2 regions of the Streptomyces sp. NPDC029159 genome follow, and region 2 is predicted to be linked to the other one. Evidence: riboswitches for the same ligand, from Rfam matches in the RefSeq annotation. Region 2 holds a riboswitch; the other holds the start of a gene.
What was found. A riboswitch is a leader RNA that binds a small molecule or an ion and turns the genes downstream of it on or off. The one in region 2 is predicted to bind S-adenosylmethionine.
Positions count from the first base shown of each region.

Region 1: it holds a riboswitch for S-adenosylmethionine, as region 2 does, so the genes downstream of both, thrC (threonine synthase) here and ACZ4U4_RS18820 (aminotransferase class V-fold PLP-dependent enzyme) in region 2, are expected to answer to the same signal.

Region 1 is NZ_JBVHWT010000011.1:83,503-89,453, forward strand. Features, by position in the region: gene thrC (threonine synthase) at 1-1,221, opposite strand, end outside; SAM riboswitch class I at 1,239-1,387, opposite strand; gene ACZ4U4_RS21540 (glucosyl-3-phosphoglycerate synthase) at 1,559-2,524, shown strand; gene ACZ4U4_RS21545 (alpha,alpha-trehalose-phosphate synthase (UDP-forming)) at 2,621-4,150, shown strand; gene ACZ4U4_RS21550 (chloramphenicol phosphotransferase CPT family protein) at 4,240-4,854, shown strand; gene otsB (trehalose-phosphatase) at 4,889-5,851, opposite strand; gene ACZ4U4_RS21560 (DUF3263 domain-containing protein) at 5,920-5,951, opposite strand, start outside.
Region 2 is NZ_JBVHWT010000009.1:34,954-40,904, reverse strand. Features, by position in the region: gene qcrB (cytochrome bc1 complex cytochrome b subunit) at 1-1,450, shown strand, start outside; gene trpD (anthranilate phosphoribosyltransferase) at 1,589-2,653, shown strand; SAM riboswitch class IV at 2,786-2,903, shown strand; gene ACZ4U4_RS18820 (aminotransferase class V-fold PLP-dependent enzyme) at 3,111-4,433, shown strand; gene ACZ4U4_RS18815 (Lrp/AsnC family transcriptional regulator) at 4,985-5,266, opposite strand; gene ACZ4U4_RS18810 (rhomboid family intramembrane serine protease) at 5,263-5,951, opposite strand, start outside.

The DNA of each region.
Region 1 (5,951 bases), on a different contig from region 2:
AGCGACGGCGTCAAGCGTCTTGAGGCCGTCGCCGGTGTTGAGGATGACGGTGGAGCGGGCCGGGTCGAGCAGGCCCGCTTCGAGGAGCTTCTTGGTGACGCCGACGGTCACGCCGCCCGCGGTCTCCGCGAAGATCCCCTCCGTCCGCGCCAGCAGCTTGATCGCGTCCACGACCTGCTCGTCGTCGACATCCTCCACCGCGCCGCCCGTACGGCGTGCGATGTCGAGGACGTACGGCCCGTCGGCCGGGTTGCCGATCGCCAGGGACTTGGCGATGGTGTCCGGCTTCTGCGGGCGGACCACGTCGTGGCCGGCCTTGAACGCGGTCGAGACCGGGGAGCAGCCCTCGGCCTGGGCGCCGTAGATCTTGTAGGGCTTCTCCTCGACGAGGCCGAGGGTGATCAGTTCCTTCAGCCCCTTGTCGATCTTGGTGAACTGGGAGCCGGAGGCCACCGGGATGACGATCTGGTCCGGCAGCCGCCAGCCGAGCTGTTCGCAGATCTCGTACGCCAGCGTCTTGGAGCCCTCGCCGTAATAGGGGCGGAGGTTGACGTTGACGAAGCCCCAGCCCTCGCCGAGCGGATCGCCGATCAGCTCGGAGCAGAAGCGGTTGACGTCGTCGTAGTTGCCCTCGATGCCGACGAGGTCGCCGCCGTAGACCGCGGCCATGACGACCTTGCCCGCCTCCAGGTCGTGCGGGATGAAGACGCAGGAGCGGAACCCGGCGCGGCGGGCGGCGGCGCCGACGGCACCGGCGAGGTTGCCGGTCGAGGAGCAGGAGAGGGTGGTGAAGCCGAAGGCGCGCGCCGCCTCGACCGCGATGGCGACGACCCGGTCCTTGAAGGAGTGCGTCGGGTTGCCGGAGTCGTCCTTGACGTAGAGGCCGCCGGTGACGCCCAGCTCACGGGCGAGGTTGTCGGCCTTGACGAGCTTGGTGAAGCCGGGGTTGAGGTTCGGCTTCTCGGCCACGTCCGCGGGGACGGGCAGCAGCGGTGCGTACCGCCAGATGTTGTGGGGACCGGCCTCGATCTGCTTCTTCAACGCCTCCGGGTCACCGCTCGGCAGGTCGTAGGCCACCTCCAGCGGACCGAAGCAGGTCGCGCAGGCGAAGATCGGGCCGAGCGGGAAGCGCTCGCCGCATTCGCGACAGGAGAGACCGACGGCAGCACCGAGAGTGACGGAGGGAGCGTTTTCGGTGACTTCAACAGTTTGCGCAGCCATGGAGGCGAGGCCCTTTCTCCTCATCTTCCTCGCGGCGCATTTCGCCACGAGACGGATTTGGCACCTTCCCTAGCCGGGAGCCTCGCGCCGCGTGATGCGGTCGAGACCGGCTGGAGGGTTGCCGGGGCTTCAACGGGCCGTGTCCCTCTGCCCCTCTGGATGAGCGGTATGGCGCTGGGGAAACCCAGGCGTTTGTGGTGCGGTGACCCCCGGCATGCGACGGTCGTCCGCGTTGTTCAAGACTGTAACCGACGGCACTGACAGTAGAGATAGTCGTCCGAACCGCGAGATGGATCACATGCGCCGCCGAGACGGCGCGCACCGAGGAGTCGTAGACGTGCTGGAAGAGGTGGAGCGCTGGCTGGGGCGTCGCTCCTGGTCGGCGGCCGACCGACCGCTGCCGCAACTGCTGGAGGCCAAGCGGCTCAGCGGCCGCACGGTCAGCGTCGTACTGCCCGCGCTCGACGAGGAGGCGACGGTCGGGACGATCGTCGCGGCCGTCCGCGCCGCCCTGATGACCGAGGAGGTGCCGCTCGTCGATGAACTGGTGGTGCTCGATTCCGGGTCCACGGACCGGACGGCCGAGGTCGCGGCGGCGGCCGGGGCGCGGGTGGTCGCCCGCGACAGCATCCTGCCGCGGCTGCCGGCGGTGCCCGGCAAGGGCGAGGTGCTGTGGCGGTCGCTGCTGGTCACCCGCGGCGACATCGTCTGCTTCGTCGACGCCGACCTGCGGGAGTTCTCGCCGACCTTCGTCTCCGGGATCGTCGGGCCGCTGCTGACCGATCCGGACGTGCAGTTCGTGAAGGCGATGTACGACCGGCCGCTGGAGACCGGCGGCGCGCCCGGGGGCGGCCCGGGCCAGGGCGGCCGGGTCACCGAACTGGTCGCCCGTCCGCTGCTCAACCTCCACTGGCCGCAGCTGGCCGGGTTCGTACAGCCGCTGGGCGGGGAGTACGCGGCGCGCCGGTCGCTGCTGGAGCGGCTGCCGTTCCCGGTCGGCTACGGCGTGGAGCTGGGGCTGCTGGTCGACGCGTTGCACACGGTCGGTCTGGACGCGCTCGCCCAGGTGGACGTCGGGGTCCGCAAGCACCGCCATCAGGACGGCCAGGCGCTCGGCCGGATGGCCGCGGCGATCTACCGCACCGCTCAACTCCGGTTGGCGCGCGGCCATTTGGTGCGGCCGCGGCTGACGCAGTTCGTGCGCGGTGAGGGCGGTTTCGTCCCCCGGACGAGCGATGTCGACACCGAGGAGCGGCCGCCGATGGCGGAGGTCCCGGAGTACGCGGCGAGCCGCGCGGCCTGAGAAAACCCGGTGCGCTCACCCGGTGGAGCGGCGGGTGTCCCTCCCTTGGCCGCATTCGTACGTGTGCGCCGATCCGGTGCGGGCTAGGGTCGCGGCATGGCCTCCGAACCCAGCGGTACCAGCCCTGCCCGGACGCCGGCCGCGGGGCGCGGCGCCGAGGTGCTCGTCGCGTCCAACCGCGGCCCGGTCTCGTACGCCGTCGGCGCGGACGGCGCGCTGAGCGCGAGGCGGGGTGGCGGCGGGCTGGTCTCGGGGCTGTCGGCGATCGGTCCGGAGACGGATGCGGTGTGGGTGTGTGCGGCGCTCGGCGACGGTGACCGGGAGGCGGTACGGCGGGCGGACGGGGAGCTTCCGGCGGCCGACACCGGTGGACAACGCGTCCGGATGCTGGACATTCCGGCGGAGGTGCACGCCGCCGCCTACAACGGCATCGCCAATTCGGTGCTCTGGTTCATCCACCACATGCTCTACCAGACACCGCTGGAGCCGTCGTTCGACACGGAGTTCCGGAAGCGGTGGGCGGCGTACGAGGCGTACAACGCGGCGTTCGCGGGGGCGCTGGACCGGGCGGCGGCGCCAGGCGCGGCGGTGCTGATCCAGGACTACCACCTGGCACTGGCCCCCGAGATGCTCCGCGAGCGCCGCCCCGACCTGCGGATCGGGCACTTCTCGCACACGCCGTGGGCGCCGCCGGAGTACTTCGCGCTGCTGCCCGACGACATCCGCGAGCGGCTGATCCGCGGGATGCTCGGCGCGGACCGGGCGGGTTTTCTGACGGAGCGGTGGGCGGCGGCGTTCGTGGCGTGCTGTACGGCCACGCTGGGAGCGCGGTGCGCCGTCCACCATTCGGACGGCGAGGCGCCGCACGTGGTCACCGCGCCCCCGGGACAGGCGCCGCACACCACCTGTATCGGGGTGTACGGGCTGGGCGCCGATGCGGAGTTCCTGCGGGAGCGGGCGCACCGCCCGGACGTCGACGAGCGGCTGACGGCGCTGCGCGCGCAGATCGGCGGCGGGGACGGACCGGAGCGGCGGCGGACGATCGTGCGGGTGGACCGCACCGAGCTGTCGAAGAACATCGTCCGCGGACTGCACGCCTACCGCCGCCTGCTGGCCGACCGCCCGGAGTGGCGCGAGCGCGTCGTCCACCTCGCGTTCGCCTACCCCTCGCGCCAGGATCTGGCCGTCTACCGCGACTACACCGCGGAGGTGCAGCGCGTCGCCGAGGAGATCAACTCGGCGTACGGCACGCCTGATTGGCAGCCGGTGGTGCTGCATGTCAAGGACGATTTCGCGCGTTCGCTGGCCGCGTACCGCCTCGCGGACGTGGCCCTCGTCAACCCCATCCGGGACGGGATGAACCTCGTCGCCAAGGAGGTCCCGGTGGTCTCCGACGCCGGGTGTGCGCTGGTGCTGTCCCGGGAGGCGGGCGCCCACGAGGAGTTGGGTGAGGACGCGTTGAGCGTCAATCCGTACGACATCAACGCGACGGCGGACGCGCTGCACCAGGCGCTGTCGATGCCCGAGGAGGAACGCGCGGGCCGCTGCGCCCGGTTGGCCGCCGCGGCAACGGCGCTGCCGCCGGCCCGGTGGTTCACGGAGCAGCTGACGGCGCTGCGGGGGTGAGGGCGGGCCCTGGGGTCGGGCCCCGGCGCGCCCTGGGGATCATGAGGGGGCCGCCGACCGGCGTGCGTCCACCGGCCCCGAGGAGTCCGATGTCCGCCGAACGCCCTGCCGTCGCACCGCCGTTCCTCCCGGACGGTGACGTACCGCCGCCGCGCCGCGGGCGGATCATCTTCCTCAACGGGACGTCCAGCTCCGGCAAGTCGAGCATCGCGCGGGAGCTGCTGGCGATCCTGGACGAGCCCGCGTTCCATCTGCCCGTGGACGCCTTCCACGCCATGCGCTCCCGGCGCGAGATCGCCCCGGAGGCGCTGGGGACGGTGCTGCGGCGCACCTGGATGGGGTTCCACCGGGCGGTCGCGGGCATGGCGGCGGGCGGCAACGACGTGGTCGTCGACCATGTGCTGAGCGAGGAGTGGCGGCTGCGGGACTGCCTGGCGCTCTTCCCCGCCGAGGACGTCGTCCTGGTCGGCGTCCACTGCACGCTGGAAGAGCTGGAGCGCCGCGAACAGGCCCGCGGCGACCGCCCCGAAGGGCTCGCCGCCCGCCAGTTCGCCCAGGTCCATGCGCACGGGATCTACGACCTGACCTGCGACACGACGGCCGTGCCCGCGGCGGAGTGCGCACGGCTGATCAAGGAGTTCCTGCCGGAACGGCCGACGCCGACGGCGTTCCAGCGGCTGGCGGCGGGCGCGGCGGGCGGCTGACGCGGTGGCCCGGAGCGGGCCCGGCGCCCGCCCGTCACTCCGTCAGCCGGTCCGCCAGCGCGTCGAGGAGGGCGACGACTCCGGTCGGACCGTCGACCACCAGGTCGGCGTGGGCGGCGAGTTCGGGGACCTCGGTGCTGCCGCTGCACACCAGGAGGCCGGTGCGGTCGGGCGCCTCGGGGTCGGTGCGGAGGCGGTCGACGGCGGCGAAGGCGGCGAGGTCCCCCAGGTCGTCACCGGCGTAGACGACCGTACGGGCGCCGGTCTCGCGGAGCCAGGCGGTGAGCGCCACGCCCTTGTCGACGCCGGGCGGGCGCAGCTCCAGGACGTAGCGGCCCGGTTCGACGAGGAGACCGTGGCGGGTGGCGAGGGCGGTCAGGGGGGCGCGCAGGGCGTCGAGTGCGCCCTGCGGGTCGGGGGCGCGCCGGGTGTGGACGGCGAGGGCGCGGCCGCCCTTGTGCTCGACGGCGGTGGCGGTCCAGGGGCCGTGCCAGACGCCGGACGCGGCGAGGGCGTCGGGGAGTCCGGCCTCGGCGGCGGCGACGGCGGGCGGCGGCCCGTCGGCGTACAGGGCGCCGGTCGCCGCCTCCCAGCGCTCGGCGCCGTAGTGGCCGAGGACGGTGAGGCGGTCCAGGCCCGGGGCACCGTCGACACCGGCGAGCCGGACGGCGACGGCGGCGGGCCGACCGGTGATCACGGCGGCGGCGCGCAGCCGGGGCACCAGCCGGCCCAGCGCCCGCGCGGCCCCGGGGTGTGCGCGGGCCGCCTCCGGGTCGTCGACGATCTCCGCGAGCGTCCCGTCGAAGTCGACCGCGAGCGCGGCGTCCCCCGGCGCGGCCAGCAGCGCGGCCAGCGCGTCACGGCCCGCTGCGGTACGGGGTACGGGGAGGCCGGGGCGCGGCGGCGGACCGGCGGCGGGCGCGCGGCCCGTGGCGGATGAGTGGTCGGCGCCCGGTTCCGGGCCCGGCGAGGATGCGGCGTCCGGGGAACTGCCCATGGGGCGAGGGTACCGGGACGGGGGCGCGGCGTACGGGGGAGAAAGCGCCCGCGTCCGGGCCGCGCCGCTCAGCGCCGCCCCCGCCGGGCCTCCCGCCGCC
Region 2 (5,951 bases):
CCTGACCGGTGTCTACCTGACGCTGTTCTTCCACCCGAGCATGGCCGAGGTCGTCTACCACGGCTCCTACGTGCCGATGCACGGGATCCGGATGACCCAGGCGTTCGAGTCGACGCTGAACATCAGCTTCGACGTCCGCGGTGGTCTGCTGATCCGGCAGATCCACCACTGGGCGGCGCTGATCTTCCTCGCCGGCATGATGGTCCACATGATGCGGGTGTTCTTCACCGGCGCCTTCCGCAAGCCGCGTGAGGTCAACTGGCTGTTCGGCTTCCTGCTGCTGGTGCTGGGCATGTTCACCGGCTTCACCGGCTACTCCCTCCCCGACGACCTGCTCTCCGGCACCGGCGTGCGGTTCATCGAGGGTGTCATCCTGGCGATGCCGCTGATCGGCTCGTACCTGCAGATGTTCATCTTCGGCGGGGAGTTCCCGGGGCACGACATCATTCCGAGGTTCTTCACGGTGCACGTGCTGCTGCTGCCGGGCATCATGCTCGGTCTGCTGGTGGCCCACCTGATCCTGGTCTTCTACCACAAGCACACGCAGTTCCCGGGTGCCGGCAAGACCAACAAGAACGTCGTCGGCATGCCGCTGCTGCCGGTCTACATGGCCAAGGCCGGAGGCTTCTTCTTCCTGGTCTTCGGTGTCATCTCGGTCATCGCGGCCATCGCCAGCATCAACCCGGTGTGGGCCATCGGCCCGTACCGCCCGGACCAGGTGTCCACCGGCGCCCAGCCCGACTGGTACATGGGCTTCGCCGAGGGCCTCGTCCGAGTGATGCCGGGCTGGGAGTGGGACTTCTGGGGTCACACCATCAACTTCGGTGTGCTCATCCCGATCCTGATCTTCCCGCTGGTGCTGGTGGCCATCGCGGTCTACCCGTTCATCGAGTCCTGGGTGCGGGGTGACAAGCGCGAGCACCACATCCTGGACCGTCCGCGCAACGCCCCGACCCGTACCGGCTTCGGTGTGGCCTGGCTGGTCGCGTACTTCGTGATGCTGATCGGTGGCGGTAACGACCTGTGGGCGACCCACTTCCACCTGTCGATCAACTCGATCACCTGGTTCGTGCGGATCGCGTTCTTCGTCGGCCCGGTGCTGGCGTTCATCGCCACCAAGCGGATCTGCCTGGGTCTGCAGCGCCGCGACCGGGACAAGGTGCTGCACGGCCGCGAGTCGGGCATCATCAAGCGCCTGCCGCACGGTGAGTTCGTCGAGGTCCATGAGCCGCTCACCCAGGAGCAGCTGCACGTCCTCACCCAGCACGAGCAGCCCGCTCCGCTGGAGCTGGCGGCCGAGGTCGACGAGAACGGCGTCGAGCGCAAGGTCACGCGGTCGCAGAAGCTGCGTGCCAAGCTCTCGAAGGCGTACTACGGCGAGGACAACGTCATCCCGAAGCCGACCGTCGAGGAGTACAAGGAGATCAGCAGCGGCCACGGCCACCACTGATCACCGAGCCGCCGTGAGGACACGGCGGAAGTGACGCCACCCAGAGGGCCCCGTCCGGACACCGGACGGGGCCCTCCGGCATTCCCCGGGCTCGGTAGGGTTTGCCTCATACGCAGGAACCGACCAGGAGTGTGGACCATGAACGTTGCGACCCCGGCAGGCGGCGACAGCGTGGCGGCCCACACCTGGCCGGGTGTCCTGAACGCCCTGCTCGACGGCCGGGACCTCGCCGCGGACGACACCGCCTGGGCGATGGACCGGATCATGCGGGGCGAGGCCACCGACGCGCAGATCGCCGGGTTCGCGGTGGCGCTGCGGGCCAAGGGCGAGACCGTCGCGGAGATCTCCGGGCTGGTCCGCGCGATGTATGCGCACGCCCGGCTGATCGAGGTGGCGGGCCCCGGTGTGGACATCGTGGGCACCGGCGGCGACGGCGCCAAGACCGTCAACATCTCCACGATGTCCTCCATCGTGGTGGCCGGTACGGGCGCGAAGGTCGTCAAGCACGGCAACCGTGCCGCGTCCTCGGCGAGCGGCTCCTCCGACGTCCTGGAGAAGCTCGGCGTCCGGCTGAACCTCTCGCCGCGGCGGGTCGTGGAGGTCGCCGAGGAGGCGGGCATCACGTTCTGCTTCGCGGTCACCTTCCACCCGGCGCTGCGCCACGTCGCCACCGCCCGCGGTCAGCTCGGCATCCGGACCACGTTCAACGTGCTGGGCCCGCTCACCAACCCGGCGCGGGTGCAGGCGCAGGCGACCGGCGTCGCGGACGCCCGGATGGCGCCGATCCTCGCCGGGGTGCTCGCCGAGCGCGGTTCGTCCGCGCTGGTCTTCCGCGGCGACGACGGGCTGGACGAGCTGACGACGACGGCGACGTCGCGGGTGTGGATCGTGCGGGACGGCGCGGTGCGGGAGGAGACCTTCGACCCGCGGGACGTCGGCATCCCGCTGGTCCCGGTGGAGGCGCTGCGCGGTGCCGACGCGGCGTACAACGCCGAGGTGGCGCGGCGGCTGCTGGACGGGGAGAAGGGCCCGGTCCGGGAGGCGGTGCTGCTGAACTCGGCGGCGGCGCTCGCCGCGCTCGCGCCGACCGCGGCGCCGCTGACCGAGCAGCTCCGGGCCGGTATGGAGCGGGCGGCGGAGTCCATCGACTCCGGCGCGGCCAAGCGGGCGCTGGAGCGCTGGGCGGCGGCCAGTCACGCCTGAGCGACGGGCGGCGGCCGGTAACGCCCGAGCGCCGTACGGCCGTTGCGGGAATTCCGTGCAATTCCGGTCCGGTTGATCTCAACAACCGGACCGGGCTTGCGCCGTTCCGTGCATATGGCATGATGCTGCGCAGGTCACGAGTGACAGCGACACAGGCCCCGGCCCGCTGTCCGGCAACCCTCCTTCCGTGGCGGGGTGCCCCGGGTGATGACCAGGCCGCAGGCAGCGAGGTCTGCGGCAAGCGCGGATCCCTCGCCAGGGATCCTGGTCCTCAGAGGGAGAACTTCCGTGAACCAGCGAATGCGATAGGGCTGCACAAGCCCCCTCTCCAGCTTTTCGCTTTCTGAAGCAATTCAGCGCTCCGCCGCTGCTTTTTCCTGCCGAATTCCGCCGCGCCCTTTCGCGCTTCCGCCTGCCCGCGCGCGGTGAATTCGCCTTTCTCTCACGGGAGTTCGCCATGTCTGTCTCCACCGTTGCCACCGACCGCCCCCTCTGTGACGAACTGAGCGTTCTGGGGCGAGATGTTCAGGTGCCGCTGGCCACCGGCGGCGAGATCGGCTACGCCGCCCTGGACTACGCGGCGAGCGCCCCGGCGCTCCAGCGGGTCTGGGACGACGTGGCCGCCTACGCCCCGTACTACGGGAGCGTGCACCGCGGCGCCGGCTACCTCTCGCAGCTCTCCACCGACCTCTTCGAGAACGCCCGCGCCACCGTCGCCGACTTCCTCGGCTGCCGCGACGACGACCAGGTGATCTTCACGCGCTCCACCACCGACTCCCTCAACCTGCTGGCCGCCGCGCTGCCGCCGGCCACCCGGGTCTTCGTCTTCGAGACCGAGCACCACGCCGCGCTGCTGCCGTGGGAGCAGCGCGACGGCGTCGACGTCACCTACCTCGACGCACCGCGCACCCCCCGGCAGGCCGTCGACACCCTGGAGAAGGCCCTCGCCGCCCGCGAGCCCCACGGGCAGGCTTTGGTCTGTGTGACCGGCGCCTCCAACGTCACCGGCGAGATCTGGCCGATCAAGGAGCTGGCCGCCGCGGCCCACGCCCACGGCGCGCGGATCGTGCTGGACGCCGCCCAGCTGGTGCCGCACCAGCCCGTCCACCTCGCCGAACTCGACGTGGACTGGGTCGCGTTCTCCGGCCACAAGCTGTACGCGCCGTTCGGCTCCGGGGTGCTGGCCGGCCGTGCCGACTGGCTGCAGGACGCCGACCCGTACCTGGCCGGCGGCGGTGCCAGCCGCACCGTCGCACGCCGCCCCGACGGCGGCGTCGACGTCGCCTGGCACACGACCGCCGCCCGTCACGAGGCCGGTTCGCCCAACGTCATCGGCGCCTACGCGATCGCCTCCGCGTGCCGGGCGCTCACCGAGGCGGGCTTCGACGCGGTCGTCGCCCGCGAACAGGAACTCATCACCCGCGTCCGGACCGGCCTCGCGGAGATCCCCGGCGTCCGCGTCCTGTCCCTCTTCGGCGACGACGCCCACCGCGTCGGGGTGCTCTCCTTCGTCGTCGACGGCTGGGACAGCTCCCGCCTCGCGGCGGCGCTGTCCACGGAGTACGGGATCGGCGTCCGCGACGGGCTCTTCTGCGCCCACCCGCTGGTCCGTGCGCTGCTCGGCGGGGCTCGGGACGAGCCCGCCGAGTGCGGGTCGCCTGCGCCTGTGCCTGCGGCAGGCGGGAGCGCGTTGGGTGCGGTGCGGGTCAGCTTCGGTGCCGGGACGCCCGACGAGCATGTGGACCGCTTTGTCCGGGCGGTCCGGGAGCTGGTGGCCTAGCGGCCTGCGTTGTGCCCGTCCGCTGCGCGGTGCCGGGTGCGGTGCGTTGCCCGCTGTCCGTTTGTTTGCGCCTGCGGCGGGCGTGGTCGCTGCGCGAGGCTTTTCGGCTGCGGTGCCGGACCTCCGGACTTCGTCCTGCGGTCCGTCCCCTTCCGTGGGTGGGTGGGGAAAGAAAAAGACGGTGGGGGCTGGCCTTGACTGTCCGGCGTGCCTGAGTGGGAGGGGCCGCTCGTACGGACTGTGGTCGGGGGCGGACGACGACGGTGGCACGCCCATGGATCGACCACTGACAGGGAATGTCGACAACGGTGGCGCACCCCCACCGGCCTCTCACCACCCACTCACGGGAGGGGGCCCGCCGGAGGACGGAGTCCGCAGGTGGGCCCCCGCTCCCGACAACCCACGCCCGCCGCAGGCGCAACGGCGAACAACCCCCACGGCGGGCGAGCCGAACAACTACGCAGCCCGCCGCAGGCAAACCCCCCACGGCGGGAGAGCCGAAGAACTACGCAGCCCGCCGCAGGCGACCGGCGAACCGCACGCCGCAGGCGTCAGGCATCCAAACCGATGGCAAACGCCGCCTCCAGGTCATGCTGCGAATACGTGCGGAACGCAATATGCGTCTCGGTGGAGGCGACGCCGGGGACCTTGCTGATGCGGCCGGGGATGACGTCGGCGAGGTCGTCGTGGGCGGCCACGCGGACCATCGCGATGAGGTCGTGGGCGCCGGTGACGGAGTACACCTCGCTGACCCCTTCGAGCGCGGCGATCTGCTCGGCGATCTCCGGGATCTGGTCCACGCTGGTCTTGATGAGCACGATCGACGTGATCACGGCTGGCTCTCTCCCTCGGTCGCCGGTGCATTCCCCCTGGTGACCTCCACAGTAGCGGGCCGGTGGCGGGCCCATGCGTAGAGGAAGCCGAGGGCGAAGCCGATGACGTGGGCGAGGTAGGCGACGCCGGGGCCCGCCGGGTCGCGTTGGGCGGCCAGCCACTGGAGGGCGAACCAGAAGAGCAGCACCACCCAGGCGGGGAAGCGCAGCGGGAGGAAGAAGAGGAAGGGGAAGAGGCTGGTGACGCGGGCGCGGGGGAAGAGGTAGAGGAACGCGCCCAGGACGCCGGAGATGGAGCCGGAGGCGCCGACCAGCGTCTGGCCGGAGGTGGCGTGGGCGGCGGCGTAGCCGAGGAGTGCCAGGTAGCCGGTGACGAGGTAGAAGACGGTGTACGCGGTGCGGCCCATGCGGGCTTCGGTCATGCCGCCGAAGACGTGCAGGAAGAGGGCGTTGCCGAGCAGGTGCAGCCAGCTGCCGTGGACGAAGAGCGCGGTGAGCGGGGTGAGCCAGGCGGCCGGGTGGCCGGCCCACAGGTCGCGGGGGATGACGCCCCAGCGCGCGAAGTACGCGGACTGTGCCTGGAGGAGGGCGTCGCCGGTGCCGTGGAGCGGGTTGAGGCCGGAGGCGGGGCCGAGGACGAAGAGGACGCAGCAGACGGCGATGAGGAGGTTGGTCACGGAGTACG